2 linked regions of the Bdellovibrio bacteriovorus genome follow. The protein of the gene in region 2 interacts with the protein of the main gene of each other region in a pairwise test. Links are inferred from orthologs where the notes say so. Each region holds a gene or a part of one and is shown on either strand. Other genes may lie near its edges. The genes, in order: AZI86_RS05850 and mrdA.

Region 1 (16,225 bases), on a different replicon or contig from region 2:
TAGGACTTCTTTCAGACCTTGGGTCGTCAAAGGAGCTTTATCCACTTCGAAGCAATTGACAGAGATTTCGTCATTTAGCTTAGATGAAATTGAGTCTGCAAGCATATCCAAGCTTAAATCTGTGCTGGTGATAATCAGGGGCTCATCCGCAAAATGCTCTTCGGCGATATAGTCCAAAATAAGCTCTTGTTCGGGCTCATTGAGGTCTTCAATCTTTTCGATAAAGATTGTCATCGCCCCCATTTTCGCAATGTCTTGGGATGAATGAAGTTGATTTTTGATGTCGTTAAAAGGAACAAATGCCCAGCGGCTCGTCAGCTCGTGTAAAAGTAAGGCGACTTTTTTATTAGTCGTTGGCGACATTCCTTGAAGATGAATAAGGTGAGAAACGAGTTCCATTTCTGGACCTTCGTTCAGGACCTCGGGATTTTCAGCGATGATGTCGTCAATTGAAGGAAGCTGATCCTCGCCAAACAAACGCACATTATCTAGTTCGATTTGTGCTTTATTAAGCTCTACCAAGTTCGCTTCTTTTTGATCAAGGTACCATTTGTACATCGCAGGCTCTAAAACCATGCGTACTAGCTGGGTGATCCCTTGGCGACCTTTTTCGCTTAAGTCATCAGCCGAAGGAACGACGGCAGTTCCTAATATGGCTCCATTCACTTTGATCGGAATATGAAGATCACGGCCGCGCGTGAAGCTTTCTTTTTCCAAAGCAACTCCCGTCAAATCCATCAACTGACGGATTTGAAGACCCTTCCCATAACGTTCGGCGATCATCTGCCGAAGTCGATTCACAAATGTGCTATCAAGTGTTGTCTGCATTAAGCACTCACCCCTTAAAATACGTTCTGTCTAACGGGTAATACAAGTTAAGTGCCAAGATTGGTCACAGCGGGGCGGCTCAATGATTTCAATAGCTTAGAATGCAAAAAGGGCTTTGAGTTTATTCCTCAAAGCCCTCTAAGTTTCGATCAATTAAGTAAATTCTTCCCGGGACCAAAGCCCTGGGTTATCAGCTACTTACCTAGCTAGCTTGCGCTTATCAAGACCGTATTTTTCAACTTTCATGATAAGACCGGCACGGCTTATACCCAATTCTTTAGCAAGCTTGGATTTGTTCCAACCTGTGCGACGAAGACCTTCGCGAATCATTTCGCGTTCTAGATCCTCCAGGGCGTCTTTCAACTTACCTTGTAAACGGGAACCTTGAACCTTGTTCTTTTCGCCCGCTTCCAAAACTTTTGGTGAAAGAAGTTCCGCCATAAGCTTCGTTTCGTCGCCAGACAAAACGCACAATCTTTCGATTTCATTTTGCAATTCACGCACGTTACCTGGCCATGGATAGTCATAAAGCTTTTCCAAAGCGCGTTTCGTGATCTGACGTTTAGGTCCACCTTGTTGGTCGTGGATTTTGTTCAAAAAGAAATCCACTAGGAATGGAATGTCTTCTTTTCTTTCACGTAAAGGTGGAACGCGGATGTTGATAACGTTTAGGCGATAGTACAAGTCCTCACGGAATGTACCTTGCTCAACCATTTCCTTAAGATTGCGATTTGTTGCCGCCACGATGCGAACATCAACTTTTCTTGATTCAGTCGCACCTACCGGCATGAAAGTACCTTCTTGCAACACGCGAAGAAGCTTTACTTGCATTTGTGGTGAAGTGTCCCCAATTTCATCTAGGAAGAATGTTCCTTTGTCGGCCATTTCAAAAAGACCTTTTTTATCTTTAAGCGCGCCGGTGAACGATCCTTTTACGTGACCGAATAACTCAGACTCTAAAAGGTTGTCATTGAATGCAGAGCAGTTTTGGATAATAAAAGGCTTATCTTTACGGTGAGAGTTATAGTGAATTGATTTTGCGATCAACTCTTTACCCGTACCGTTTTCCCCTTGTACTAGAACCGTAGAATCGGCACCTTTGATTTTATCCAAAAGGGCATACAAAGATTGCATTGGTTTAGATTTACCAATCATATTGTCATAACGGAAACGGTTCCCAAGCTCTTTGTTAAGTTCTTTAATACGATCTTCACGAGAAGTGATCTCTAAATGAAGAGTTACGATTTCTTGGGCAACAAGTTCACAAATCTCGCAGAAGTGAGTGCGTTCTTGGTCATCCAAGAATTTCAATTTACCCAAAGATTTTTCGATCACTTCGCCGGATAAACCGAACGCCGCTAAGCGCTCGCGGATTTCGCTCATTCTTGCAGTGAAGTTTGCTTCGCGGAAAAAACCCATTGCGACTACCGTACCTACACAGTCATTGTCGATCATGATAGGGAATACACCCACGTCAAAACCAACGATGTCCCATTTGCGTAACGAGAAACGATTTTGCGAAGTACGTAAATCGTCTAAAGATTTAGTTACAAGCTCAGCAATGCTTTGCTGGCCAGCTTCTTTTTTTACTAAAGCAGTGACGGCGGGGTTGTTGAAAACAACTTTTTCAGAATCATAGCCGCGCAATACACCACGCTCATCAGTGAATACGACGTCGATGTTCCACCATGCGCCAAGAATCTGTTTGAGTTTATTAATGACATGTATATGTTCAAACTCATCCCAATTGATCATCTTTTAGTCCTTTCAAAGTAACGAAAAAAAGTGTCAATTCTTTTATCGTCAAGAAAGTAGACGAACTTAATGGGACTGTCTAAAAAACTTGCAGGTTGGGACCATGGTCTGGTCCGCATGTCTCATAATGTTACGTGTGTTGCAGAGAGTGAAAACGGAAATATTCATTCTTATTAGCTAGTAAATCCTGATGACTGCCGACTTCGACAATTTCACCCTGGCGAAGCACTACAATTTTATCGGCTTTTTGAATGGTCGACAGACGATGGGCGATCACCAGGGCGGTGCGACCCTCCATCAGGTGATCTAAGCCCTTCTGAACTTCGATTTCACTCGCGGTATCTAGGGCACTCGTGGCTTCATCTAGGATTAATAACGGGGCATCTTTAAACATTGCACGCGCAATGCTGATACGCTGTTTTTCACCACCTGAAAGCAGATTTCCACGATCCCCAACACGGCTTTGATAACCATGAGGCATTTTCATGATGAAGTCGTTGGCGTTGGCAAGCTTCGCCATAGATATGACATCTTTTACGTCGCGCGAATAATCACCAGCCCAGATGTTCTTTTCAATAGTGTCACTGAAAAGAAATACGTCCTGAGTCACTAGCGCGACATTACGGCGAAGATCTTTTAGGTTCAGATCTTGAATGTTAATATCATCAATCAGAATTTCGCCGGAAGTCGCATCAAAGAAACGCTCTAAAAGATTTACGATTGTGGATTTGCCACTGCCGCTGGCCCCCACTAAAGCCACGACTTCACCGCGATTGATCTCTAGGTTGACGTTTTTTAAGATCATCTCCTTACCGTAAGTAAAGCTGACGTTGCGATAGACGATCTTTTTCCAATCACTTGGGAAAGGTTTGTTATCAGGTTTTTCAGGAACCTCAGACGGGTCATCAATGATAGAAAAAATTCGCTGTACTGAGATGATGACTTCCTGGATGCGAACATACGCCTCTTGAAAGCGTTTGATAGGCTGGTTCAACATCAAAAGGGAAGTGATAAACCCAATAAATGTTCCCGGGGTTGCGCGGCCGGCGGCGACTTCGTAACTAGTGTAAAGTAAAACGCAAAGAACAATAGCTGTGGCAATAAATTCTGTCGCTGGCCCCGCGGCTTCTTGACGTTTATAGACCGTTTTACGAATAGATAAATATTTATCAGAGTCTTTGATAAGACGATCCGCCATATCTTTTTCAAGATTAAAGGACTGGATGATGCGAACGCCGTCTAAGCTCTCTTTGATGGTGGAGGTCATGTATTCCATGGCATCGCGTTCTTGCGGGATATACTTACGCATGCTGCGAGAAACCGATTTCAAGATTCCACCAATGACCGGAATCATGACAAAAGTGGCCAGTGTGAGTTTCCAATCGATGTAAAACAAATTTCCCAAAAGAAAAACAAAAAGCAAAGGGTGCAGGAACACATCGGCAACAACGCGTAAACCATCTTGAATCACACGCATGTCATTTAAGATACGGCTGATCAAACCACCAGAGCCCGCAGCATAAGTATTATGAAAGCTTAAATTTAAGCGCATAAACTTTTGCTGTAGCTTTTGGCGAATGCTTTGCACGACACATTCAGCGATGTAGTTCATAAGGTAAATATGAAAATAACGACTGATACCTGTCAAAAAAGCTAAACCCAAGGCGATAGGAACCAGGCGGATGATTTCGTCGTGCTTATTTGCCGACAAAGAATCAAAAAGAGATTTGGTCATCAGCGCAATACGCGCGGATGCGACAGCGTAAATAACCCCGGTGATAGCGATGATGATGATCGACTTTTTGTAGGGTTTTAATTCTGCCGTAAGCTTCTTAATTTCAACTAACATTCTACTTCCGTTTTTCCGAGTCGCTTTGGCCACTTACGTAGCGCTTTAGATATTGGCCGGTGAGGCTTTTTTTAACAGCCATAATATCTTCTGGAGAACCTTGGGCGACTATATTTCCGCCTTTGTGACCCGCTTCAGGTCCCAGGTCAATCACATAATCAGAACCCCGGATAACATCCAAATTGTGTTCTACGACGACAACACTGCCTCCGGATTCGATCAGCTTGTGAAGGACTTTCATAAGCAGATCCACCTCTCTAAAGTGTAAACCCGTGGTGGGTTCATCCAGGATGTATAAGGTGGCTTTCTGTTGGACCTGAGCCAGTTCTTTAGCTATTTTTAGGCGCTGAGATTCGCCACCGCTTAAAGAGGTGGCGGGTTGGCCGAGCTGGACATAGTCCAAACCCACTTCCTTAAGAACGCTGAGCGGCTTACGGATGTTGGGGTGCGCCACGAAAAAGTTCATGGCGTCATTCACGGTCATGGAAAGAATTTCCGAAATATTTTTGCCTTTGTATTGAACTTCCAAGATCTCGGGACGATATTTTTTGCTATCGCAGACGTCACAAGGGATAACGACATTATCCATGAACATCATGTCGATTTCTTCGTATCCTGTTCCTTTACAAGCAGGGCAACGCCCCCCATCCACATTCAAACTGAAAGTGCCAGGAGTGTAACCGCGGGATTGGGCTTCTGGCGTGCTTGCCATAATGGTACGGATGGCATCAAAGGCTTTAAGGTAAGTGACCGGTGAACTGCGCGCTGATTTTCCGATCGGTGATTGGTCAATCAAAAGCACATTTTTAATATTATCATGTCCTTCAAGGCCCGCGTATTCCTGTGCTGGTAGGTATTCTATATCCAAAGCGCGTGCTAAAGCCGGATACAAAGTTTTTGTTACTAAGGTCGATTTTCCCGAACCGCTGACGCCGGTCACAGACACCAGGCGATTGAGCGGAATAGTCACATCAAGATTTTTTAGATTATGACCCTTAGCACCCGTAAGCTCGATTTTGACTTTATAACTTTTAATGTCTACCGGGCGAATTGTGCGTGGATTTTTTAAAGCCGCATCGGGTTTTAAAAAAGGTGCGGTGATAGATTTCGGGTCATTATAAAAATCTTTCGTGGCGCCAGAATAGACGACCTCTCCACCAAGATAGCCTGATCCCGGCCCCATCTCGATAATATTTTCGCTGGACTTAATGACGTCGTGATCGTGTTCCACGATGACAAGCGTGTTTCCTAGTTCCTTCAGATCTTTTAAAATTGAAATCAAACGATCATTATCGCGGGGATGAAGTCCGACAGTGGGTTCATCTAGAACATACAAAGCTTGAGATAAACCCATACCCAACTGGTTTGCTAAGATCAAACGTTGGTATTCTCCACCTGAAAGGGTGCGGGTTTCACGACCTAATGAAAGATAATGAACCCCTACGCGCATAAGGAAGTTTAAACGTGAACGAACCTGTTTTAGAACTTCGCCCGCGACTTCCTCTTGATGAGCGGTCAGCTCTAATTTCAAAAAGAAATTATTCAGCTCTTCAATCGTCATATTAGAAAGATGCGTGATATTCGCGCCCGCTACAAAAACGTGATTAGCTTCTGAACGCAAGCGCGAGCCATGACATTCCGGGCATTGAAATGGACTACGAAAGCGCGAAATAAAAACGCGCACATGCATTTTATATTTAATTTGATCTAGATATTCAAAAAGTCCCTTAACCCCGAAAAAATCTTTATTCCCATTCCAGATCACCTCGCGATGTTCTTTAGGCAGATCTTTCCATGGAGTGTGTACGTCGATCTTCGCTTTTTTACAGTAACTAAGAAGTTGCTTTTTTTCATGAGCGGCGCTGGGCATCCAGAAAGGGGTGAGCGCCCCTTGAGCCAAGCTTAAGTTTGGATTTGGAATCACCTTTTCCTCATCCACGGTTAAAATATTTCCAAAGCCTTTGCACGTAGGACAAGCTCCAATCGGAGAATTAAAACTGAAAAGACGCGAAGTTAGTGGTGGGGGAGTGTAGCCGCAAATTGGGCAAGAGGCTTCTTCGCTGACTTGCAGGCGCTCACCTTCTGTTGTTAATACGGTCGCTTTTCTGGAAACAAAGTGCGTATTGTACTTAACGCTCGCCTCGTAAGCTTGAGTCATCGAATCGGCAATACGTCCACGTTCATCTTCGTTAAAGCTCATGCGATCAATAACAAGATAGAATGTCTCTTTGGGAAGCCCTTTTTTAATGGCCGCCGGATCACCAATTTCAACCACGGTGCCCATTTCTTCACGAGTTAATCGCGTGGCGGCAATAGGGGCTACTTCAACCACCGGCTCTTGAGTTTTCTTAGAACTTTTTTTACCAGCTGTTTTTTTGGTAGCTGCCTTAACCGGAGCCTCGGTGACCTTGGGAATATAAATTCTTAAATAGCCATCTTGAAGTAAAAGTGAGTGCAATTTCTTTGCTTGGGCCACGCGGCCTGTTTCGTTGATTTCAACTAAAACGTATCCACGTTTCCCGGCAAAGCTTTTGATCACTTTATCCGTAGCCTCGGTGACACTTTCTTTTTCTGTCGGGCAGTGATGAGTAGGGCAATAAGACTTTCCGACTTTTTCAAAAAGCAGGCGCAGATAATCAATGATTTCCGTTGTCGTACCTACGGTAGAGCGAGAGCTTTTTACCGTGTTTTTTTGTTCAATTGAAATCGCAGGCGGAATGTTGCTGATACCTTCGATATCTGGCTTAGGCGCTTTATTCAGAAATTGTCGTGCATAGTTCGACATGCTCTCAATAAAACGTCTTTGGCCTTCAGCAAACAGAGTTTCAAAGGCCAAAGAAGATTTTCCTGAACCACTGGGACCGCAAATCACGGTCATGGAGCCGACGGGAATTTTAACCTCAATATCTTTAAGGTTATTCTGTTTTACGCCCCAGAGGTGAATGTCTTTCATTCGTTGAGATCCTGTTTGTAGAAGTCAGTCGCTTCTTCAGCTTTGTTGGCAGAAACACTTGGCTCGGTTCCTTCAACAAAAGCTTGGCGAAGAATCTTCTTCGTCGAAGCGGAGGCCAGTTTTCCGGTCTCGCTGTCGATATTAGCAAAAACGATCCCATCCGGCACCGGGAAAGTCATTTGCGGAAGACCTTCGTGAGCCACTTTCATGTAATCCACCCAAATAGGTAACGCCGCACGTCCACCGACCTCACCTTTACCAATGGACTTTTCTTTGTCAAAGCCCACCCAAACACCAGTTGCTACTTGCGGTGTGTAACCAATAAACCACGCGTCATAATAGTTATTAGTAGAACCTGTTTTTCCCGCGACTTCTCGACCAAGAGCTCGAGCGCGGCCTCCAGTTCCATTAGGATCTTCAACGACACCTTTTAAAAGTGTCGTCATCACATAGGCGGTTGTTGGTTTAATCAATTGATCGGGATCTTTGAAGTAAATGCTTTCGTTTAATTTCGCCGTTTTTGGTTCTTTTGTTTTCCACTCTTCGTACTTTGCTGGATCAGCGGCAAGCTCTAAATAGTCCTTACGCTTTTGTTCAAAGTCATTGTCGATAGCAGAAATTTCTTTTTCGAAGCGTTTGTCTAAGCTCACGGTTTGTAAAAGAACTTGTCCGTTGGCATCGGTCACTTTGTGTACCAATTGCGGGGCAATTCTCTTTCCCAGGCGACCGAATTCAGCAAATGCTTTGGTCATCTCGTACAAAGTGACCGAGCTTGAACCAAGAACCAAGGTAAAGTCAGGATTCAGGGGGCTGTAAATACCTAAACGCTTCGCATACTCCATGGCGTAGGGAACGCCTAAGTCTTCGATGATTTTTACGCTCGGAATATTAAGGGATTTAACTAAAGCATTGCGGAAAAGAATATCTCCACCAAAACTTTTTGAGTGATTTGATGGTTTCCAAACTTTTGGATCACCCTGTCCTTCTTCATCACCCGCACTTCCCCCCTCTTCATAAACAATCGGGGCATCCATGATGGGTGTGGCTGGAGTGTATCCACGATCTAAAGCCGCGGCGTACACCAATGCTTTGAACGAAGAACCTGTTTGGCGAGGGGCTTGGATTGCGCGGTTAAATTCACTTTTTGCAAAGCTAGATCCGCCGACCATGGCAAGAATATCTTGTGTCTGTTGATCAAATGAAATCAACGCGCCCTCAACTTGCGGCTCTTGATCCAGTTCCAATGCGAGGCACTGATCAAAATCCGGAAGAATCGTGTTCGGTGTATTGGGCTTCTTTTTCGCCGTCAGATTTGCAAGGCGAGAAGAAGAAAATTTATCCGCGGCCACCTTAACTAAGATCACATCCCCTTTTTTTAGGGCAAGTGAGGGCTTTTTAATTGTCGCCAGGTCATAACGAATTTCGGCATCGGGTTTACGTGCCCAGGTCATGGTGTCTATATCGATAAGACCTTTAGATTCTGGCAACTGAACATAGACTAAGCCATTGGCGTCATCGACATCTTCCACGACACCTTGAACTGTGTCGTTGATTTTAATGTACGGGGGCAGTAACGGGTGATCTTTTTTATCCTTATCACTTTTGATCGGAACGATGTCGGCGAATTTTCCATCCGGCATGATGATGCGTTCAGGAGTGAAGTCTAAAATCATCTTCTTCTGATTTTCGGTCAAAAAATCGGTGATCGCTTGAGCATCTGAAAGATTTTTGAGCGGACCACGATAGCCCTGACGTTTATCTAAAGCTTTTAAGCCCGCAAGGACAGAGTCTTGGGCGGCTCGTTGCTTCTCAAGATCAAGCCCTGTGTGAATACGAAGACCTTTATCTAAAACCATATCTTCGCCTAAAGCGCTCACCAAAAGCTGACGAATGGTTTCTAGGTAAAACGGAGCGAACTCTTCATAGTTTTCGCGAACATAAACTTTAACGGGTTCTTTGATCGCTGCTTCGGCTTCTTGTTTGGTAATGTAACCGACGTCAGCCATCCGACGAAGAGTGTAAGCTTGACGTTCTTTTGCCCGCAGTGGGTTTCGCACGGGACTATAGCGGCTTGGGGCTTGCGGAAGCCCGGCTAAGATTGCCATTTCGGCGATCCGCAAATTTTTTGCGGGCTTACGGAAATATGTTTGGGCTGCTTGTTCAACTCCATAAGCACTTTGCCCGAAATAGATTTGATTTAGGTAAAGATACAAGATGTCTTCTTTGCTTAAATTTCTTTCCATCTCCATCGCCAGCAAAATATCTGACAACTTACGCGTCAAAGTTTTTTCATCGGTTAACAGTAAAGTCTTGGCCACCTGTTGGGTGATCGTAGATCCCCCTTGAACGGAACGACCTGCACGAAGATTGGCTAGGGCCGCACGAAAGATGGCTTGGGGATTGATCCCCTTATGTTGGAAAAACTGATCGTCTTCCGCCGCTAAGAAGGCATTGACCAGATTTTTTGGAATATCTTTGTATTCCAAAAGTGTGCGACGTTCGCGGTAAAATTCGCCGATGGTTTTACCATTGCGATCAAAGACTTCACTCACTAAAAGTGGTTTGTAGTCTTGCACTGTGATAATTTGCGGAAGAGATGATTGAATTGATTTCACAATCAAAACGACAGCGACGATACCCAATAAGCCGAGGGCCACAATAGCGAGAATGATTTTTTTAAGCACGAAAAAGGGCTCCTTTAAAGAGCCCTTATGGTATCAGTGCGAATTGTGAGGGTCTAGGCGTACTAGACTGAAGGCTCGCTTTATCGGTCACCTTTTTGAGACTTCGAGCTGCCACCGTATTTTTTCAGCTTTGCGGCTGCGGCATCTTTGATGTACTGAGGGCATGAGGCCGCCATAGCATTGATGTCGTTGATCTCTCCCATTCCGGCTTCGATATCAGACATCGCATCAGAAGGCGCATAATCGGTACCCCGTTTTGGAGCAGGACCCAAGGTCATCAGGTTGTTATTTAATTGATTCAATTGTTTATTTAAAGCAGTTTCTTTTTTGCCGATCCCTGAGCTTTTTGCTTGAAGATTTTTATAAGCCGCTTCCATTTCTTGTTGAGCCCGAGTACCTAAAGAAATCACGCTCTGCAAAGCTTCCGCTTTCTTCGTTTCGGCAGTCGATTTCATTTTGTCTAAGGCTTCTTGCGATTGCTTCAAACCGTCTTCGATCGCGGCGACATCCGCATTTGAATCCGTAATCTGTTTTTCTAACTTATCACGTTGTTGTTTGTAGTTTTCGTTCACAGCCATGCGCTTTTGAGAAAAACCTTCCATACACTTCGTATAGACCATAATAAGTTCGTTCTTCTTTTCTTTAGCGCGAGTAATGTGTCCCGAGGATGTGCCAGATGAAACTGCCTTTTTGTAAGTGGCATAAGCTTCATACATCTTTTTTTTGCAATCACTTTCGGCCGTATAGTTTGTAAGATCAATCAAAGCCGTTGCTTTTTGACGATCTAGATTGATCAGCTGGCCTTGTAAAGTGAGAATATCTGTTTTTTTAGCTCGCATGTCTTTCGCAGCTTGTGCTTGGGCCGTCTGAAACTCGGCCACTTGTTTTTGGGTTTCTTCGTCAATTTCATGCGCTTTTTCCTTAGCTTCTTCTTGGGCTTTAGCTAAGTTGTCATTAATTTCTTTTAAAGCGTCGTCATATTCTTTTTGCGCTTCCGCTTTTTCTTTATCCAAGTCAGCAAGTTCTTTTTCTGCGGTCTTAAGATCTTTTTCAATACTAGATTTTTCTTCGAAATAGTCTTTACCGCTCATTTGTGGGCAGCTTGAATTCGTATCGCCGTTTCCAATAGCAGAAATTTGACTGTTACCGGTGTAAGCGCCCACGGCTTGAGTGAATGCTCCCATCGTATTGAAAGATTCCTCGCCGGTGACTTCATCACAGTCTTTGACTTTTGATACACACTCTTTACCTCCGCCCATGCCGGCCTTGCGGCAGGCCGTGGAGATTTTTTCTTCGGCTCGGCTAAGCTGGGTTGCGATGTTGTCACATCTTTTAATATTAGTCACCTCGACACTGTCGCCACCAAACATCGTGGTGGTAGAGCCTGTGGGTGCTGTTTGTGCTTGGGATAATAAAGGTGCCGTCATGAAGATCATGACAGTGAGAGTGTTGATAAAGATTTTGACAGCTGTAGGATTGCTTGTGTCTGAAATCTTATTCATTTGAGTTCCTCCCCGATGTATTCAATTGGTGCAAATGCAGTACCAATTATCGGCAGAGGAGCCCAAAAGGTTTACGTATCAAAGTGAGAAACTCACTTTGGATTGAATTATGGTTGAGGAGATCCGCACTGAGCACATTTGCGTGCTTTTAAAGGGATCACTGAAAGGCATTCAGGACACTCCTTAGTGTTTGGAGTGACCGGAGCAGGTTCCCCCTTAACTTTGTTGGCCGCTCTTACGATCATAAAGACTGCAAAAGCCACAATCAAAAAGTCGAGGACGATATTCATAAAAAGGCCGTAGTTCACGGTGGCAACTCCGGCCTTCTTGGCTTCCTCTAGCGTTGCGTAGGATTCACCGTTTAAGGCAAAGAATAGATTTGAAAAATCCACCTTGCCCAAAGCCAAACTCAAAACGGGGGTCAAAATGTCAGAAACGAATGAAGAAACGATTTTTCCAAATGCCGCGCCGATAATGATACCGACGGCAAGATCGAGCACGTTTCCGCGCATCACAAATGTTTTAAACTCTTTCCACATAAAGCCCCCTTTTAGAGATTGGAAAATGGATCCAGCAATAGCTTAGGGATCGTCTTAGAACTTGGCAACAAGGTTCATTGTTGTCGTCGTTGTTGAGTACTTGGCCCCAGCTGGCAATTCGTTTTGATATTGCAGCAAGTAAGCAACTTTAAATGAAAGTCTTGAGTTTAACATAACATTCAAAGAGGCCTCTGTGTTCACCAGGTAAGCATCGGCGTTTGTGAAGTTTGGCAAATACTCCAACCAGTATTTGAAGGTCAAATCTTGGCGGACTTTTTGGTTGTACTCAGTGTAAGCGCGGCCCATGCTGTCGCGAGCGATCTCTCCCGTCGTAGAGTTCGTGACTTGATAACGATAACCGGCTTCTGTAGTCCAAGTAATGTTGTCCGTTTTAGTAAGGAAATATTTAAGACCGGCGTCGGTTGAATCCCTTTGCACATAGCCGTTGTACACGTCACTTTCTGCTTTTTGCCCAACGAAAAGGCTAAAGTAATCATTTAATTCACGTTCGTAACGAAGTCCGGCTTCCCAATTGCGCGCACTCTCCACACCCAAAGAGTCTGTTTTAAGATAGCGGCCTGATCCAATGAGTGAGTTCTTGTCCCAAACGTAAGTGGATTTTGCTTTGGCGTTATAGCTTTCAGAGTCATTATTGCCGCTGACAACAATGGCACCCGCTTCGGCTTCGCTGAACCACGGTGGCGGAGGCGGAGGTGGTGGTGCGGCATCAGTGGCTTGTTGGGCAAGCACCGGCATGGCAAAAAGTAGAGTAGAAAGACCTAGGATGTTCAACAGCTTCATATTTTCTCCTTCTGTCGTTAGGGCTCAACACTGTAGTTTCAAAATCCACTGAGTCCAAGAAAATTTTGATGAGCTTTGACGCGTTCTCTGCTAATTTGTTTTCGGGAAATATTGTTGATGAATATGCAAAAGGGTTTTAACTCAGACATTACTGTGCGTGGCAAAAGCTACCATATCCAAACCGAAGATTGGGGAATGCAAAACCCTTTTTTGGTCAGCCGAATTTTTTGCAACGGCGCTGTCCTTAAAACAATTAAGACTCCCTATGAAAGTGTCTTGAGATTGGGTTCAAGCCAAACTCAAGAAGCAATCAAATTGGCTCTGCGTCGTCAGCATTCAACAATAATTGATGCTTTGATGGCTGACGGAGCCGTCTAAAACTCGACTTCAGGCGAGTATCAAACTTCGCGTCAGTTCCTTACTATAAAGGGATGATTGATTTCTCTCACGTCTATAAGACTTATCCCGGTCCGGTTCATGCTTTGAAAAATGTAGATTTGCATATCGGAAAAGGTGAATTCGTATTTTTAACAGGCCCCAGTGGCGCTGGTAAAACAACGTTATTCAAAATGATTTCAGCCTATGATGTTGCGACTTCTGGTGATGTCAGCGTGGCCGGTCACGACCTTCTTTCCATAAAAGATTCTCAAATACCTTTTTTTAGAAGAAAAATTGGCGTTATCTTTCAAGATTTTAAACTTTTAAAAGATCGCACGGTGTTTGAAAACGTCGCTTTACCGCTGCAAATTCGCGGCGATAAGCCGCCAGCGATCCAGCGTCGTGTGCACGAAGTTTTAGAACAAGTGGGACTAGCTCATAAGCACGATCAATATCCTGAATTTATTTCGGGCGGGGAGCAGCAAAGAACTGCCATTGCGCGCGCGATTATTCACCAACCAGGCGTTTTGATCGCCGATGAGCCGACGGGAAATTTAGATCCAAGACTCAGCGAAGAAATCATGGACTTATTAGAACGTGTTTGTGCTCAAGGAACTACGGTATTTGTCGCAACTCATGACCATGAGATGGTCAAAAGAAGAAACAAAAGAACGCTGCAGCTAAAAGACGGCATGATCGTGGGGGACAGTAAGTGAAAAATCCACGAAAAAACTGGGCTTTGCGCTTTTCGACTTTAGTTGTTGTGACGGCATGTTTTGTCGTTATCAGTGGTGCTTTGGTATTAACGCAGAATTTTCGCAATATCTTAACCCTGTGGGGTGAAGATGTGCAGATGACAGTGTATTTAGCGCAAGATCTTTCAGATCAAGGACGCGAATTCATTGAAAATAAAATCAAATCATCTGCTGATATCGAAAAGATCTCTTTTGTGAATCAAGAAAAAGCCTTGGGTGACTTTCGCACTCAAATGGCCAGTTATGCGCCCGATATCTCTCAAGATGAAGAGCTTTTGAAACTGATTCCCGGAAGCTTTCAAGTGAAACTCGCAGACTCTTCCGCCGAAAATCAAATGACCTTATTGCAAAACCTAGCGTCCCAAATTCGTCCTTTAGAAGGCGTTGAAGAGGTCAGCTATGGGCAAGATTGGATTGCAAAATACGCAGCCCTTATTTCGACCGTGGAAATTACTTTAAGATTTTTAGGCATCGTCATTTTAGGCGCGGCATTGTTTGTGATTTCAAATGCTATTCGCGCTTCCATTGCGAGTCGTAAAGAAGAAATCGTGGTCTTAGAAATGATCGGTGCAACACCCTCGATGATCCGTAAGCCTTTCTTAGTGGAAGGCGCAATTTTGGGTTTAACGTCGTCGGTTTTAGCCGTGGGCTTGTGCTTTGCTATCTATTTAGGGATAAAAAATGTATTGATCGAAAAACTTAGCTTTTTACAATTAAGCCAGCACATTCAGTTCTTAACTCCTATTGCCTGGATCGCTTTTGTGATCGTGGGTACGAGTTTAGGTGCCTTGGCTTCATATCTTTGTGTTCGCAGAATCAATGATGGTTTCGCCGGAAGTCAGGCGGGCTATTGAAACTAAATAAGGTCTTTCTACTTTTCGTTCTTTCTTTTGCCATGGCCGCGCAAGCGGCCACGGAAGTCGATGTATTGACCAAAGATTTTGAAGCCGCAAAGAAAAAAGTGGAAGATGCAGAATTAAAACAGCGCCAAGTTCTGTCGGCCCTGTATCAGCTAAATAAAAAGATCAAAAAATTGGTCACTGAACGTGGAGAGCTGGGGCAGCAGCGAGCATTTCTTGAAGTGAATGTCCGCCATCTGACGGGCAAAGTAGAAGAACTGACACAGAGATCCGGATCGCAAAAGACTTTGTTAGCCGAAAGACTTAGAGCGATTTATAAGCTGGGCGGACCTTCAGTTGCAAGATTCCTATTTTCATCCGGAAGCTCCGCGGACCTAGAGCGAAATTTAAAAATTTTGGGTGTGGTTGCTTCAAGAGACCTAGATCTTATTAAAAACTACAATCGCGATTTAGAGGATCTTCATAAGAAAAAGAAAACCTTGGCAACGAAGCTTGAAAACTTAAAATCAGTTGAAAGCCGTATCGTCGCGCAAGAAAAAGAGATGCGCAAAGAACAAGATCTTAAAAACAGACTTCTTGATGGCATCCGTCGAAATAAGATGTTTGCGATGAATAAAATCAATGGCCTGCGCGAAAAATCTTTACAGTATAACTTAGAAGACGCCGGAGTTTTTGACCTTTTGTTTAAGCCTTCTTTTGCGGATCAAAAAGGACTCTTGCCGTTACCGGTGGCGGGCTCTTTAGTGCAAAAATTTGGATTAGTAAAAAGTGATGAGCAATCGTACACGATCTCGAATAAAGGCGTGTATATCTCTGTCGCTCAAGGAACGCCCGTTAAGTCGGTCTTTAGTGGAAAAGTATCTTATGTCGGAGATGTCGCCGGTTTTGGTACAACATTGATTGTCGATCATGGCGATCATTATTACAGCGTATATTCCCATATGCAGGATGTGACTGTGAACGTCGGTCAAGACATCGAACAGGAACAGATCCTGGCGCAGATCGGGAATCCTCCGATCGACAAAGCCCCCGGGCTTTATTTTGAAATTCGTCATTTTTCAGAACCCTACGACCCGCAACAGTGGATGAAAGGACTCTAACACTATGCAATCACTTAAACGATACTGGAAAACCTATATACTTGGAGGCATTCTGCTCCTTGTATTATTTGTTATGGCTGAAACAGGTTTTCAAGTTCGCGCTTTCGCCCAAGAACGTTATGCGGATTTACAAAACTTTAGTAAGGTTTTGAATCTTATCCAGCAATACTATGTTGAAGAAGTCGATACTAAAAAACTTATTTACGGCGCGATCAAAGGCA
Region 2 (15,975 bases):
TGAAGCAACTTAGACGATTAGCAGCAACCGTTTGTATCACTGTGCCTTTAGCTATCTCGGCTTTCGCCAAGCCGTCGCCAAAGAAGCCGGTTATCAATTCTAAGCAACAAGCTTTGCTTGTTGAGCTCACAGGAAAAGATATTTCTAAAGAAAATGACATCACCTTATATGCTGAAATGGTAAGCGCTTATGAGAGAAATGATGAAATTGCATTTAAGAGTCGTTTGCAAAGCATGATGTCGCGTTTTCCGCAAAGTGTGTACGCTGACAATGCACTTTTCCTAGCGGGCCGCATGTCCGTCGACAACAACGATTTCGCCCAAGCCATAAAATACTTTTCACAAATTGAAAAAAAATACGGAAAGAGCAACAAAGCTGCGGCCGCAAAATTTGCTAAAGGCATGACCTATAAAAAAATGAATTTGCCAGAGTATGCGGCTCGCTCGCTTAAAGAAGTTCGTGCTAGATACCCAGGAAGCCCCGAGTCTTTCCGCGCCGACGCTGAACTAAAAATTATTAAGTAGGGCCGCTTTCGGCGTCAGCCGAAACGCAGCCCCGGCTTACCGAGCCGCTTTCGGCGAAGACGAAACGCAGCTCCGGCTTACCGATTGACCCTTTTACCTTTGCAAGGATGCAAGAGTGATGAAAAAGAATTTCTCCGTAATGCTGGCTATGATTTTTTGTGCGCTTTTAGTGCAAGCACAAGATGCTCCTCCAGATGCGAATTGGGAAACTGATCCTTTAGATGTGCTGGAGTCTCAGCCTTCGGCGGAACCCGCGGCACCGGCAATGCCAGAATTTAAAGAAGTGCCAGGTGAAGTTCAGGTTGAATCTACACCTTCGCCAGAGATCGCGGCTCCCGCGCCTCCTCCGCCGCCGCCAGAAATGCCCGCTCCTAAAAAATCGAAGCGTGCAAAAAAATCTACGGCGCAATTTGAAAATTTAACTCCCGATGATCCGGATGCCCAAAAAGAGTCCGAGTTTCATCGAATTTACAAAACCTACAACGAAGCTCCGACCTCTGAAGAATCTTGGGAAAAAGCTTTAGGCGAGCGCAATGCGGAAACTTATAAGGTTCAATCCGGTGACACACTTTCAGGAATTTCGACGACGCTATTCGGGGACTCATTTTTTTGGCCCAAAGTGTGGTCCTTAAATCATGATCAAATTTTAAATCCGCATGAAATTTCTCCGGGCATGGGAATTCAATTTTTCCCGGGCAGCATGGGCGAAGCACCCACATTGGCGGTGACGGCTCAAGCCGAAGAAAAGAAAGTCACTTCGACAAGTATTCCGGTTCCGATGGCACCCCCTAAAGGTGCCATGGACGGTGTGGAAATTCCGGCACCAAAAAAACGTGCAGGCTTAGTGGAAAAACTGCCGCGCAGTTTACCTGGATCGCGTGTCAGCTCTGTCATCCGACCTAAGGATGATGTTCGTTTGGATTTGTTAAAGCATAAATATCCCAAGGCTTATGAGTATTTGGAATATTACATTAATGATGCCCCGGTGGAAGGTTCCGGTAAAATCACCGGTACGGAAATGGGGCTTTCGACGGCCGGAGAGTATCAATACATTTACGTCAGCTTTGCGGGAACTCCGGATAAAAAGTACGTTGTGCAAAAAAATCTGACTCAACTCGAGGACCCACGCAATAAAGAGCGCAAGGCCCAAATGGTTCAATTGCAAGGCGAGATTCAAGTTCTTGAAAAAGTGAATGACGCTGAAAACATGTATCGCGCTTTGGTGACGAAAACCATTCAACCGGTTGAAGTGGGTTCTACTTTGATCGCGGGATCGTTACCAATGATCGACCCCGCCGCCGGTCCGGTGACATCGGGGGTAGGGGCGACCATCATGGGCGGGCAGTTTGAAAAGAAACGTGCTTTGATGGGGCAAAACTCTTTGGTGTTCTTGGATGCGGGAAGCGGCCAGGGGCTGCAAGAGGGGCAAACGCTTTCGATTTATGCGGATGAAAGAGCTCGCAATAAAAATGTCAAAGCGGTGATGAATGACCGCGTGATTGGAAAACTTAAAGTTGTGCGTGTGACTAATAATTTTGCCACCGCTTATATTACCAGTGCCATTGATGACGTTATGATCGGGGATTATGCGGGTAAGTCGGTGGCGACAGCGGCCGTAAGCTCTGAACCCGTGATTGAAAACGAGGCGGGATCTGCAGATGATTTCGAATTGGACGATGCGCCGGTGGAAGATGCGTCATCGCCGGATTCCGGATCTGATGATTCTGATTTAGAATTATAAAGCACTTTAAGGCCGGGTTTGTGTCTTGCACAGCCCGGTCGTCATGAATGATCTTTACTCCCTTTCTCAAATTTTAAAACACCATCCCCTGTTTCGCACACGTCGCGATGAGGTTCTGCGGGTTTATTTTCTTTTAGGATCGCAGAAAAACTTAAATGCGGACTCTTTGTTAGCAGCTCTAAAATATCAGATTCCTGAATTGCACGGCGCTCTTCAGCAAAATCATGATCTTTTTAAACGCCATTGCGAGGAAACTTGGCGTATGAGTGAAAAAGGGGTGCAGATGATTTCTTACGGTGAAGAGGCTTATCCCCGTTCTTGCTATTTGATGGAGGACCCACCGCTGACATTAAGTTATTGGGGACAGCCCTCCTGGCAAGGCGGAAGAAGCTTGGCCGTGGTCGGCAGTCGTGAACCTTGTTTTGAATCCACACAGTGGATGGAAAAAGAGTTTTCTGATTTCTGTGAACGCGCAAAGCCCGTGGTTGTGAGTGGGGGCGCACGCGGCGTGGATCAAAAAGCGCATGCCATTGCACTTCGACATCATTTAAGCACGGTTGTGGTGCTGCCTTCAGGTTTAGGCAATCTTTATCCAGAAAGTCTGCGCGAGTGGATAGAGCCGGTGATTGCTAGTGGCGGTTGTTTTTTAAGTGAATATTCGTTTGAACAGCGGATGCATAAACATCTGTTTCATCATCGCAATCGATTGATTGCCGCTTTAGGGTGCGCCAGTCTGTTGATTGAGGCCCGTCGACGCAGTGGAACCTTGATCACCGCTCAACAAGCTTTGCAGTTGGGAAGACCGGTGTGGGTTGTTCCGGGTCATCCCCTCGATGTGCACTTTGGGGGAAGTTTAGATCTTTTGAGCGAAGGGGCCTTTTTAATCCGTGATGCTGAGGATTTGTTCATGTCTTTTAACTCTGAGCCATTACCCAAAAAAGGGCAGTTAGAATTTTTAGTATAGCTATAGTGGGGACCTTAGAGTGCCAACACTAGGGGTAGTGAGCTTTCTAAACTGCCAAAACTTCAAAGGAAAAAATGAAATCACCTGAAAAAATCTTTTGCCTGGCCTAAAGATTGTCTCTACCATTTGCTCTAGGGAGGGGCGATGTGGTCAAGGATGACCGTGGTAGTATGGACGCTGCTACATCGCTCTGTTTTAGTTCCAATTCTTTTGCAAAGCTCGCACACCTAAAATCGCAAAAATAACATTCGGTGCCCAGATCGCAAGCGCAACAGGAGCTGATCCTCCGCGAGCCATGCCTTCCGCCGCGATATACAGAACCCAGTAAAAGATAATTAAACCGATACAAAGAATCATGCCTCCGGCTTTAGCGGCGCGGCGGTTGGTGGTCGTTCCTAATCCCACACCAATCATCGCAAAGACTAAACATAAAACGGTGATCGCAATGCGTTTATGAAACTCCGTGCGCAAGGTGCGCTCTAACTCTGGATCTTTGCTAAGATCTTCTTTGAGTCGGCCGCGAACTTCTTGCAGAGTCAAAGATTGAGGTGATTTTTCACGTTCTTGAATATTTAGCGGCGTTGAAAAGCGCACGTCATAGGTGTCAAAACTGATCTTGGTGTGATTTTGGGCTTGGCGATGAATTTCGCCACTTTTTAAACGCAATAAAACTTCATGACCAGGGTTCACCGGGTCGGGAATGATCTCGCCTTCTTTCGCGATGATGGTGAGTGGAACGTCGCCAGATTTTTCATCGTAAATAAATACTTTTTCTAATTGGCCTTTGTTGGAGTCCACCTTGTTGGCATAAACAACCATATTAAAAAAACTGTCTGAAAAAGTACCTTCTTTAATAACGGCTCCGGCCTTGGTGCTTGCTAAACGAGAATATAAAACCTCGAATTGCCGGTTCCCCCAAGGGGCGATGTTAAACGACATTTGAGCTGAAATAATCCCGACCAAGGTGGCTAATACCAAGGCGGGTAAAAGCAAGGTTCCCATTGGTAATCCGGACGCCTTCATAGCAACAATCTCTGAATCCTGACTTAAGCGCCCATAAGTTAGTAGTACTGAGAATAAGAGGGCCATCGGAAACAGGACGGGCAGCAAAGAGATGATCACAAACCCAATAATTTGGGCGATGACTTTGATGGCGACGCCGTGAACTAAAGCGAACTCCGTCAGGCGGAGGACCTGAAACATGAGGATGATTGAAATAAAAACCAAAAGTCCCAGGATGAAACTTGGAAGCATCTCAAAGAAAATGTACTGAACTGCTTTTTTACCGTTAAAAATGCTCAAAAAACTGTCTCCTGGTGCACGAGTCCCGAGCCCCAGTCTAAACCGGGACGACAAAGGTGTCATCTCTTCCATTGTCCAGGACCTCGGATTGACGCTGCCCCTTGCTTGTTCGAGAATAAGATTAATGAACAAAATCCTCTTGGTGTACGAAGATTATGCAGATCTGATGAACGTGGAAAGCACGTTGAAAAAAGTCGGTTTTGATGTGATCGGTCTTACCAATGAATACACTGTGGCGGAACAAGTTTTAGCCTTCAATCCGGATCTTGTCGTGGGTTCGGGCCGCGGTGGCAAGGTCAACTCTTTAGGCGTTGGTAAACGTCTTAAAGAAATGCATCGGTGGCAGGGAAAATCCGTTCTCATTTTTCCCGCAAAATTTAAACCTGAACCTCAAGATCTTATTCGCATCCGCGTTGACATGATGTTGGAAGCTCCGGTTCCCGCACTGCGCCTCATTCAAGTGATCGGCAAGTTGCTCAATCACGATGAAGCTGTGCTGCTAGAGCGTTTAAATAAAAACTCCACAACCGAGTCTGAAAAAAAAGCTTCGTCGTCGGCGACGTCGGTGGGCGGCAAATTCAACCTTGAATCCGAAGCGATTTATATCAAGGGTCGCACGGAAGAGGTGGATAAAAATTCAGAAGAACGTTCGATGCGTTCTGAAAAAATCGGTTCGGAAGACGGCGTTAATTTTTCATTCGACAATCAAGAGCCCGAAGAAAAGCGCAAAGTCTCCTTTAAATTTGGGGATCGGATGTCCGACGCCGCTTCGGGAGGCGCCCGCAAAACCACGGACGAAAAATCTTCCAGCCTTTTTGCCGACGTCGATTTAAAGGCTTTGGAAAAAGAGCTCTTGGGCGGCGGAACTCCCGAAATGGAGCGCATTGAGCCCCAAGAATTAGAAAAGCCTGTCGTCCCCGAAGCGCCTGCAGAACTGCGAGCTTCGGCCGAGGGCGAGTTTGAACCTGCCGCTGGGATCACCGAGCCTCCAGAGTCGCTTGAAGATGTGTCCGTGAATGATATGACTTTAGAAGACCTTATTGATGGTGAGGTTGTGCGCGGTGGGCCTCCAGAGAGCATTGATTCGGCGGTAGTGACGAGCGAGGCGAGGGAGCTTAAAGATCTTCAAGCCAAAGCGCAACGAGAGCTGGCTTCTGCTGAAAAAGCACTCAAAAATCGCATGGAAAAGTATGCTGCCCTGGTGGCGGATGTGAAGGTCGCTCCAAAAAGTACGGTGTCCCGGGTTGAGGCACGGCGGCGTCAGAAGCAAATGGCTGCAGAATGGGATGCTGAAAACCTGAACGAACTCGATAAGTTACGTCGCGAGTTTACGAAGGCTCTTTTTAAAAAGTGATTGATCGACTGGGACCTTGACGAGTCCGGTTTTGATGTTCAAATTAAGGGAAGATTACGGAGGCCTTATGGGCGTTAATACAACAGCTGTTACTGACAGCTCTTTTGAAACAGAAGTTCTTAATTCATCAACTCCAGTACTAGTCGATTTTTGGGCTGAGTGGTGCGGACCTTGTCGTGCACTGGCTCCAAAACTAGAAGAAGTCGCTCAAGAGTTGGGTGGCAAAGTTAGAATCGTAAAAGTGAACGTGGATGAGAATCCAGGGACACCAGGCAAGTACGGCATCCGTGGAATTCCGGCGATGTTGCTTTTCAAAGGTGGCAGTGAGATTGGTCAATTGGTGGGAAATCATCCCAAAGACGCGATCTTGGATTTCTTAAACAAGAACGTATAGTTTTTGACTAGAAAATTCTAATGAAAAAGGGAATCTGTGAAGATTCCCTTTTTTTATTTTATTTGAGTTTAGTTTGTCGCCACCATGCGCGGCGCTTTATCCGCAATCTTAGCATAAAGATCTTTATAGTTTTTCATCACCTTCGAATTGTATTCGGCAGGGACAACATTTTTAGCAACCAAGCGGCGCACGTTTAATGGACCCATATTGTAAGCACTCACATAGCGAGCTGGTTTGCTAGTGAACTTGTTACGCAAGTAATCCATGTAAGCCGTACCTAATTTGATGTTCACGGTAGGGTTTTTCAAAGACTCTTTGCCCTTCCATTTCATGCCGATTTTTTGCGCCATCCACTTAGCTGTTTCAGGACGGATTTGCATTAAACCGATTTCACCCACGCTGCCAATGGCTTCGGGATTGAACTTAGATTCAGTCGCAATCACCGCTAAGACAAACACGGGATCCAGTTCATATTTCGCACTTTCCGCAATAACGGTGCGAGCAATCGCGCGTGCTTGAGCTTTATATTTAGGCCCGAGCGAGCTTTGAATTTTCTTTTGAATCATCAAGTTGAGAGCTTTTTGGCCTCCCATTTTTTCCGCGTCGCTGCCGGAATATTTCTTTCCTAAAAGCTCTTTAGCATGGGAAACCCGGGCTGACTCTAGAACACTCTCAAGCACCGCTGGAAACTTGAAAGAGACAAAGTTGAAGTTATTAAAAAGAGCCATGGTGAGTGTTGCGGTGATAAGCGCAAGTCCGATTTTGAGATGTTTCGTTTTCATATCCGCGACCTCCTGTTACCAACCAAATAGTTCAATGGTCGTGCCGACGGACTAACTATGCGGGATCTTTCAGGTCTTAGATTGGAGCGCGGGATAAAAGCTATCCATTCGAGTTGGCCGAACAGGTGTCTACCAGAGTTTAGTCACTGACTGAAAACTAGTGAGTCACTTTCGGGCATCTTCTCATCTTGAGACGTCTTGTCTGGGAACGGGCTTCGAACGCTGGATTTTTTCTTTGCAAAGGCTGCTTAGCTTCTCGTGCTCTGGGCGCGCCTTCCAGGCTCAGTTGCCGCCGTGGCTGAAAGCCACGGTTCGCGCCATCGTGGCGCCGGCAAAGGCCCTGCCGCACAAGAAGCTAAGCAGCCTTTGCAAAGAAAAAATCTAGTTCGAATGACGTATCTAACTTCAAACAGCGCAGAGGGCTCAAAAAGATCTTTGAAGGCGTTAGCGAAAAATTATTTGATCTAAACTCCGCAGAAGGCAGGAGCATGAGAAGTTAGCAAGAGGCTTTTTTCCTAGGAATGGGTAAAGTCGATCACGAAGTGGCCTTCGTCGGCGCATGGATGCGCGAACCACCCGAAGGGTGGCGACGATGAGCCCGGATGGCGTGCCACGAAGCTGACGGCTTTACCCATTCCTAGGAAAAAAGCCGTCCTTGGTGACCAAGCATCTCCCGGGTTCCAAGAATTTTAGAACAAGTAGCGACGATAGGCGACGGAGGAGACTAGGCCCATTCCGGCCATGGTTGTGATCATGCCCGATCCCCCGTAACTAAGCAGTGGTAAAGGGACACCGACGATGGGAAGGAGTCCGATAACCATGCCGATATTGATAAACATATGCCAGAAGATATAGCAGAGGACCCCCACCGTCAGCAGGGCGCCAAACTTGTCCCTGGCGTTAGAGGCGATTCTGATTCCTGTGATAAATAAAAAGGCGAAGAGTCCGATGACGGCGAGTGAACCAACAAAACCATGTTCTTCACTTAGTACCGAAAAAATAAAGTCCGTGTGACGCTCTGGTAAGAACTCTAGTTGAGATTGAGTTCCCATCATAAAGCCTTTGCCGAAAAAGCGGCCGGAACCTACGGCGATTTTTGATTGGATGCTGTTGTAACCAGTTCCTCTTGGATCACTTGCCGGACTTAGGAAAGTAAAAACGCGATTTTTTTGGTAATCATGCAATACGAACTTCCACGCCACCGGGATCGCGATAATTCCAAGGACAATACAGCTTGCCAAGATGCTTTTTCGGATCTTGGCAAAAATAAGCATCGAGCCCCCGATGGCGGCTAACATCATCGCGGTTCCTAGATCGGGTTGTTCTACGACTAAGCCGAAGGGAATTAACAAGGCCAATAATGGCAGCCACATTTCTTTAAAGCCCATGCCGGGGCCATGCGTGCTGCGAGTGGAAAGAATTTTTGCCATCAACATAATCAAAGCCAGTTTCATCGTCTCTGACGGTTGATACCGAAAGAAGCCTAAATCAATCCAGCGTTGCGCCCCCAGAGCGACCTTACCAAAGAAGGTCACGTACAGAATGGCTAAAAGATTTAAACCATAAATCACCAACGCAATTCGGCTGACGATGGAATAATCAACGATGGTCACTAACAAGAAAATGGACCAGCCCGCCGCCAGCCATACAATTTGTTGAATGAACAGCGAAGCCACGTCTGTCGATGTCGGACCGTGAGTGGCACTGTACAGGTTGATTAAGCCGATAACATTCAAAGCAAAGATCACAATGATCAAGTTGATATCTAATTTTTTAAAAAGTGTTCGTTCTTCAACGTGCAAGGCAGTTAACACTTTACTCTCCTTCCGACTCTTGAGGTGGAGGCGCCGTCGGGGCTTCCGCTTTTTTTAAGCCTTTAGCTTTAAGCGCATTTTCAATAACCTCGGGGTGATATTTTTCAAAGTAAGCTTGCACGATATCGCGCACAATCGGAGCCGCCCCCGAAGCACCATGGCACGAGTGTTCAGCCAATGCCGCAATGGTGATCTCTGGATTTTCTGCCGGAGCAAAGGCCACAAACCAACCATGATGGCGCATATGGATCGGACGGCCTTCGCACTTCACATAGATCTGGTCGGCCGAAAAGCCCATGACTTGAGCAGTTCCTGTTTTACCAGCCATCTCGACACCCGGAACTTTATATCGTTGAGCGGTACCCCGGCTGCCGTTAGCCACGCGACGCATACCTTCTTTGACTGTTTTGAAAGTTTGCGGAGTGATTTGCACGCCGTTAGGTTGCATTTGTTGCAGATCGCGCACCACTTGCGGGAAGTTTTCGCGCAAAACTTTTCCATCTTGATCGATGACTTTACGGACTAAGAATGGACGGACGACTTTGCCTTCGGTGCCGATGGCATTATAAGCCACGGCCATAGACAACGGAGTGACGTTCACGAAACCCTGTCCAATCGCCGTACTTAAGTTTTCACCCGGTTGCCATTCTTCACCCACGGTGGCTTTTTTCCACGCCGAGTTTGGCATTGTGCCGGAAACCTCACGCGCAAGCTCGATACCCGTTTTTTGACCGATACCTAAAAGGTGGATGTAGTCATACATTTTATCTACACCCAAGGCGATACCCATTTTATAGAAGAACACGTTCGACGAACGCTCTAAAGCTTCAAACACCGTGATGTTACCGTGACCGCCTTTTAAGTGATCATGGTAGGGACGTCGGCCAAAGAAGAAAACCCCGGGGGCACTGACGATCGTGGTTGGCGTAATGACTTTTTCATTTAAAGCGGCGACAGCCACCAAAGGTTTGAAAGTCGAACCCGGAGCATTGTGGTCTTGAATGACTTTATTACGTAAAGGCTTAAACGGATCATTGATAAGCTTTGACCAAGTTCCGCCCGAAATACCGGTCGAAAACTCATTCGGATCAAAAGAAGGCGCGCTCACCCAAGCTAACACTTCGCCATTGGTTTTCATCGCCACAACCGCGCCAATGCGGTTTAAGTTTTTAAATGATTTATAAGCGGCTTCTTGAATCTCGCGGTCAATAGTTAAGACGGCGTTGTTCCCGTGAATAGGAACTTGGTCCCGAATTTGTTCACCATAAATATTGGGTGTTTGCGTGACAGTCTCGCGACCATGGGCATCGACCTGGATAAAGCTGACACCGTCAGTGCCGCGGATGTCGCGCTCTAAAGTTTCTTCTAAGCCGCTTTTTCCGATCACGTCACCTTGTTCAAAGCTCAAAGAGCCTTTATAAAGTTCATTTAAAATCGGAATCTGACGTTTAGAAATTTCGGCCACATACCCGAATAACTGGGCGCCATCTTCTTTGAGTGGGTAATAACGGATGATAGATTCACGGATCTCAAGTCCCGGAGTATCTAGGCGCATGCGCTTAAGACGAAACACTTCTTCGCGGCTTAAGTTTTCTTTAAGACGAATCTGCGCAAAAGGACCGTTTTGACGGCGGCTCTTTTGGACTTTTTGCATAAGCTTTTCGGGATCCATACTCAGAACCGGGGCCACGGTTTTAGACAAGGCTTCTAGATTTTCAATGTATTGAGGTGTTAAGATCGCCTCAAAGCCTGGTAGATTTTCTACCAGAACCTTGCCGTCACGATCTAGCATCAAGCCGCGTGGAGCGGTGATTTTGTTTTGCTTAATACGATTTTTTTCCGAGAATTCACGCAATTCATTCCCCGAGATCACTTGTAGATACCATAAACGCATCGTGAAGATAGTCATGGCAAAAGCGATCATTATATAGAAGAGCTTGTAACGGCTTAGATATTCCTTAGCTTCATCAGGATTGCTGACATAAGTACTCATAGTTCCAGCCCTCCTGATTCTTGAAGCATTTCATTTTGGGTGAGCTTATCAATTTTCGCTAAGATCCAGTAAACAGGGAAGGCAAATGACGGAGTTAAAACGATTTGCACTAACCGATCCACGATTTCAAAGCTCGCCATGTTTTTTTCTAAAACCCAAGAGATCAACAAAAACAGGACGTGATAGGCCACGGCCGAAAACGTACACATGATCGTATAATATCCTGAACCACTCCAGAAAACGCGGGACTTAACCCCGTAAACTAAAAGGAAAAGAATCAAAAGGCTGAACCACATCATTTTTAATGGCATCGCGGTGAACGCCAATAAAACAAATCCCATCGCATAAATCCAAGTGATGGCTTGGCTAGGGCGGCGGTAAAGAATCACGTACACAATAAGGTTCAGCCATAACATGGGTGCTGGCACATGTCCGAAGACTTGAAACCAGAAGGTTGTCTGAAATCCGGCGACGGTCATTAAAACCGCCAACATGATCAGAAAGTTTAAAAGAGTATTCCAACGAATTTTCACTGCGCAGCCCCTTGAGCGCTTGGAGACGGAGCGGGTGAGGGGGGTATCGCAGGGGTCGTTGCCGGTTTAGGCTTCGGAGTTGCCGTCACGGTGGGAGACGGCGAGGGACTTGCGGCGGGAGCGGGTGTCGTCGCAACCGCTGCTACTGTGGTATCAGCTCCGGCTTCGTTATTTTCGGCTTGGGGGGGCGCAAAGCGATTGCCGAAATCTTCGTTAGACGCCTGGTTCACGACAAAAACTTCTTCCACTTTGTAGGGATCTACGACCGGACGCAAGTCAACTTTCAACGAAACGCTGAATGTTTTTCTTTCAACCGATTCAACAATCGCCACAGGGAAACCCTTCGGGAAAATGTTGTCCAGGCCGCCCGTCACCACAAGATCGCCTTCTTTCACATCTTCTGTTTTTTCGACATATTTCAATGTGCAACCATTTTGGCTTTTACCTTCAACGATCCCATGAGCGCGCGTGCGCTGAACGATGCCATCGACAACCGCATAACGGTCTGTGATCAACATCACGTGAGCAGTGTAAGGTTCGGGCTTAAAGATATAGCCTAAAACACCACCCGTCGTGATAACCGCTTGGCCCGCAGTCAAACCGTCGGTCGTTCCTTTGTTAATCGTGACAGTGTTGTGATCAATCACTAAGTCGCGGCCGATGACTTGGGCTGCGACCAATTTCATTTTGGTTTGCTCTTTGAAGCTTAAAAGTCCGCGCAAACGATCATTTTCGTTTGTCAGTTCGTTCATTTTTTCTAAGCGTGCTTGCAGTTCGTTGTTCGTACTTTGCAACTGCTCGCTATTTTTTTTGATATTGATCAAATTCACGTACATCGCCGTGGTTTCAGTGACTCCATGGCTGAATCCATAGAAGGTTTGGGAAATCCCGCTGCCTAAAAGGGCAAAAGGTTTCACCAACCAGTTGGACTCTTGAGGACGCTGTTGCATGTTGATAGAGATCAGAGGCAAAGCGAGCACAATGCCGATCATGATGATTTTTTTGAGATCAAAGTTGAAGAAATTCAAAAGTACCCTCGTTGGATTTTCGCATTTTTAGGCACCTATGGCGCGATGCGATTTACTAACCAATCATTTCATTTTCTCAACGCTACCAAAAGGCTCAAAGATTTCAACAATTTCCCCTTGAAAAAATAAGAAATTCGTAAGGTAATGATTTCCGACTTAAAAATCAGTGTAGGACAAGGAAGGGCATTTATGAGCGACAGCATGGCAGATAAGATGAAAAGAAAGCTTTCCGCAAAGAGCGTGACGGCTATTATCCTCTTCGGAGCGATCATCATGGTATTCGTATTTTTCGGTTTGCCGTCACATATGGGAGCGAGTGTTGGTTCTGTCGCTCGAGTAAATAACACGTTGATTTCGGTCGCGGACTTCCAGCAAGAAGAAAACCGCATTCAACAGTACTACCAAAATCTCTTTGGCAGTCAGATGGATTTTAGCTCTCAGCGTCAACTTCTGCGCCAACAAGCGTTGGAAAACCTCGTGCGTATGGAGCTCGTTTCTCAAGGTGCGCAAAAAGATGGCATTATGACGACAGACGCTGAGGTGCGTGATTTTATCGTGAAAGACATCCCATTTTTTCAGCAAGACGGTCGCTTTCAACGTGAATTTTACAATCGTTATTTAGAATCAACTCATATGTCTCCGGGAAAATTTGAGGACAAAGTTCGTAAAGACGTGGCGAATGTGCGCACTCGCTATCTTTTTGAGCTTTCTTCACGCATCACGGATGCAGAGATGAACGTCTTGCAAAAAATGCGTTCCGCTAAAATGAATGTCGCGTTCGCAAAAGTGGACGAAGAAGCCGCCACAAAAGCTTTAGGCAAAGAAAAAGCCGAAGCGGCGATCAAAGCTTTGGACGAAGCTTTGAACAAGGGTGATGAAGCGGCTGTCAATGCTCAGCTGAAAGACCTTAAAGCAACTTGGGATGAAACCGGTATGACGGAATTGACGGCTGAAAATTTCCCAAAGATCACAAGCTCTGTGGCGCAAGAAGCGATCTTTGATCTTAAAAAGTCAGAGCCTCTTTTGAAACGCTTGGTTCGTGATGGCAATTCAAAATACGTTTTGAAATTAAAAGACAGCAAAATGGAAGAAGCAAAACCTCTTGAGGCCATGGCTGTTGAAATGATTCAAAAACGTCGTGGGGACGGCATGGTCGATGCGTGGATGAACTTCTTCCGCTCTAAATCTCACGTCACAATGAACACTGACGCTTTGCAATTGAACTAATGTTGCAATTTGTTCGTGAGATTCCTATTTCAATAAAAATCCAGAAAACCCTGTCACATCGACGGGGTTTTCATTTTCATGTGGCGGTAGGAGTTACGGCAGAGGTCAAACCTCTGTCAGGGATGACCGTCAATTTGCCCATCATAGACACATTGCTTGCCGCTCTTAAAGAACACTTGGAAGCCCAAACCTTTGAAGCCCCCACTGAAAGCCTGAATCTCGTTTTTGCCGAAATTTATAATGAGTCCGCGCAGTTTTTAAAAGACCAAATCAAAGCCGTCAAAGATCCGACGCTGGCCGGGGAGTCTTCGGGCCCCATTCAACTCTCCAGCCTGCAGTTTCGCGAAGAAAGGGGCTTCGGTTTTTCAAACTTCCGAGTGCCGGTGAAATCCCCGGAAGAGCTTGAATTCTTTCACTCCCATTTCATCGAAATCCTGCCGCCGCAAGCGCCGGCCCGTCTTTTAAAGGTCCGAATCTATTGGCAGCACAAAGCGGGAAGTCTTGCCGACTATTCTCACGAAAGCTTTAAACTGCTAAAACCGTTGATGGCTTTAGAGGCCGAAGCTCTTATATCGCAATTAGAGCCGTTAAAAGGCCATAAAATAGACTCGGGCAGCTTTATCTCTCGCATTGAAATCCACGATTTAGGGCAGAACCGAACGCTCGAAATTTGACCCTGCCAATGGAAATCTTTCCAGGGGCCGAGGTTTTTTAGCTACTTAAGGGGGAACCTCAAGTACAAACACCCCCATGAAAACAAGATTCTTAAAAATCATGGCTTTTGGGTTCTTGGTGGTTTCTTTTGTGGCCCTTTCCGCGCAAACGGCTTTTGCGACCTCTTATTGGGAAAATTCAAGCCTCCCGCCGCAATTCTGTTTTCAAAACTTCAATGCTTACGGACCGCTTTATGCTTCGGGCCGGACGGAGCGCACTCAAGGAATTTTGGGACATCTCAAAGCGCGCCCCAAATGTGACATCGTTCAGTTGCAAGAAGTTTGGATGGAGTCCCACATCGATCATATCGAAAATTCGTTGAAGGACCACTACAGCTTCAGCTCACCGAATCGTGACTCACGCATCGGTATTATGGATTTGGTGATGGGGGATATTCTTTCGCGCGAGACCTTTACGTTTGCGGTGAACAATTCCGGATCAGTCTTAGATCGCGCCCGCAGTGTGGCGAGTGTTGATAAGGCTTTCCATGTCTTGCGCGTAAAACTTCCAGCGATTGATGAAGAGTTTTATATCATCAATACGCATCTTCATCCTTCTTCCCAGGCGGTGCGCCTGACCCAAATTTTGGATTTATTGCGTTGGCGTTTACAAAACCAAAACTTGAAAATGCTTTTATCTGGCGATTTCAATTCGGATCCGCAAGATTTGGAAAGAAAACTGCTGATGAGTGTCGTCGGGTTGAAAGACGCCATGGCAGAGAGTTTTACAAATGGCAATTATCCCGCGGACTTTTGCACCTATTGTAAAGCCAATCCTTTAAGCTGGTTGCCTTCAGATCATGTGTTTGACTATATCTTTTATTCGAATGCGGGCACAGCCGAGACATCGCTAAAACTTGCTTCCGCTGAAGTGAACTTAAAAGGTTCACCGAAAAAACCACTTTCTGATCATTACGGTATTCGTGCTTATTTCAATGTTGAAAATGGCAAAGCCCCAGCAGGGGAGTTAGATCAAGTTCAAAAAAAGTTGGCACTTGAAGCCTTAAAACAAACCATCGAGGTTTTGGATAAAGAATCCGGTGCTCAGTGGAAGGTTCATCAGAAATTAGCCCGCGACCTATACAGCGATCTAGAAAGATCGCGCAGTGACTTTGAGCTTTATTTGGGTCATTCGCTTAGATAAGGACCTGTGGTTGCTCTGATCTGTGGCCTTAGCCCCTGGCGCAAAATTTGTAGCTGTTTAAAATTTTGACGGTCATGAATATTCTATATCAAATTGGGGCTCCGTTTACCTAGGCATGCGAACTGCAACCGTCTTTCGCATAACTAATAAATGGAGCTTACATGCTTAAACTAGTCATCGCTAATCTGGCCACTCTTTTGGTACTTCCGCTCAGTGCTTTTGCCGCAGACGCAACTTGTGCGGGATATAATCAGTACGTCACTCATCAATGCGCTTCAGAAAAGACTCTTAAAGGCGACCTAAGTGATGAAATGCTTAAAGGTTATTCCGTTAAAACTTGCAAAAATGAATCGTTCAAGATGATTCTGGAATCAGATCTTGTTGCTAAAGCTAGTTGCAAGCCGGTGATGTCCGGAAAGCTGATCAGCGCCTTGAATTAAAATTTTAGTTTCGAGCGCGGTT

Evidence for each region.
Region 1: the proteins of mrdA (region 2) and AZI86_RS05850 interact in binary tests that used the Escherichia coli proteins (3 or more experiments, as listed by UniProt). The link is inferred for Bdellovibrio bacteriovorus from one-to-one orthologs.

What each region holds. Positions count from the first base shown.
Region 1 is NZ_LUKE01000001.1:1,190,411-1,206,635, reverse strand. Bases 7,182-10,431 are described here. They hold AZI86_RS05850 (penicillin-binding protein 1A), read right to left. Parts: upstream 10,070-10,431; coding sequence 7,382-10,069; downstream 7,182-7,381. Other genes in these bases: AZI86_RS05845 (hypothetical protein), read right to left, coding at 10,150-10,431; uvrA (excinuclease ABC subunit UvrA), read right to left, coding at 7,182-7,385. Outside these bases: AZI86_RS05870 (hypothetical protein), read right to left, coding at 1-828; AZI86_RS05865 (sigma 54-interacting transcriptional regulator), read right to left, coding at 1,027-2,583; AZI86_RS05860 (ABC transporter ATP-binding protein), read right to left, coding at 2,714-4,432; more of uvrA, read right to left, coding at 4,434-7,181; more of AZI86_RS05845, read right to left, coding at 10,432-11,571; large conductance mechanosensitive channel protein MscL, read right to left, coding at 11,679-12,110; AZI86_RS05835 (DUF481 domain-containing protein), read right to left, coding at 12,165-12,911; AZI86_RS05830 (hypothetical protein), read left to right, coding at 13,029-13,289; cell division ATP-binding protein FtsE, read left to right, coding at 13,343-14,005; AZI86_RS05820 (cell division protein FtsX), read left to right, coding at 14,002-14,898; AZI86_RS05815 (murein hydrolase activator EnvC family protein), read left to right, coding at 14,895-16,004; AZI86_RS05810 (S41 family peptidase), read left to right, coding at 16,009-16,225. UniProt on the Escherichia coli protein: Cell wall formation. Synthesis of cross-linked peptidoglycan from the lipid intermediates.
Region 2 is NZ_LUKE01000004.1:39,056-55,030, forward strand. The notes cover bases 8,373-11,372. They hold mrdA (penicillin-binding protein 2), read right to left. Parts: upstream 10,869-11,372; coding sequence 8,877-10,868; downstream 8,373-8,876. Other genes in these bases: rodA (rod shape-determining protein RodA), read right to left, coding at 8,373-8,875; AZI86_RS15325 (hypothetical protein), read right to left, coding at 10,865-11,372. Outside these bases: AZI86_RS15275 (tetratricopeptide repeat protein), read left to right, coding at 1-524; AZI86_RS15280 (LysM peptidoglycan-binding domain-containing protein), read left to right, coding at 643-2,265; AZI86_RS15285 (DNA-processing protein DprA), read left to right, coding at 2,309-3,229; LPS export ABC transporter permease LptF, read right to left, coding at 3,425-4,531; AZI86_RS15295 (hypothetical protein), read left to right, coding at 4,656-5,885; trxA (thioredoxin), read left to right, coding at 5,953-6,279; AZI86_RS15305 (lytic transglycosylase domain-containing protein), read right to left, coding at 6,348-7,061; AZI86_RS15310 (hypothetical protein), read left to right, coding at 7,356-7,529; more of rodA, read right to left, coding at 7,751-8,372; more of AZI86_RS15325, read right to left, coding at 11,373-11,401; rod shape-determining protein MreC, read right to left, coding at 11,398-12,429; AZI86_RS15335 (SurA N-terminal domain-containing protein), read left to right, coding at 12,619-13,656; AZI86_RS15340 (hypothetical protein), read left to right, coding at 13,656-14,330; AZI86_RS15345 (endonuclease/exonuclease/phosphatase family protein), read left to right, coding at 14,407-15,513; AZI86_RS15350 (hypothetical protein), read left to right, coding at 15,675-15,953; AZI86_RS19260 (HNH endonuclease), read right to left, coding at 15,958-15,975. UniProt on the Escherichia coli protein: Catalyzes cross-linking of the peptidoglycan cell wall. Responsible for the determination of the rod shape of the cell. Is probably required for lateral peptidoglycan synthesis and maintenance of the correct diameter during lateral and centripetal growth.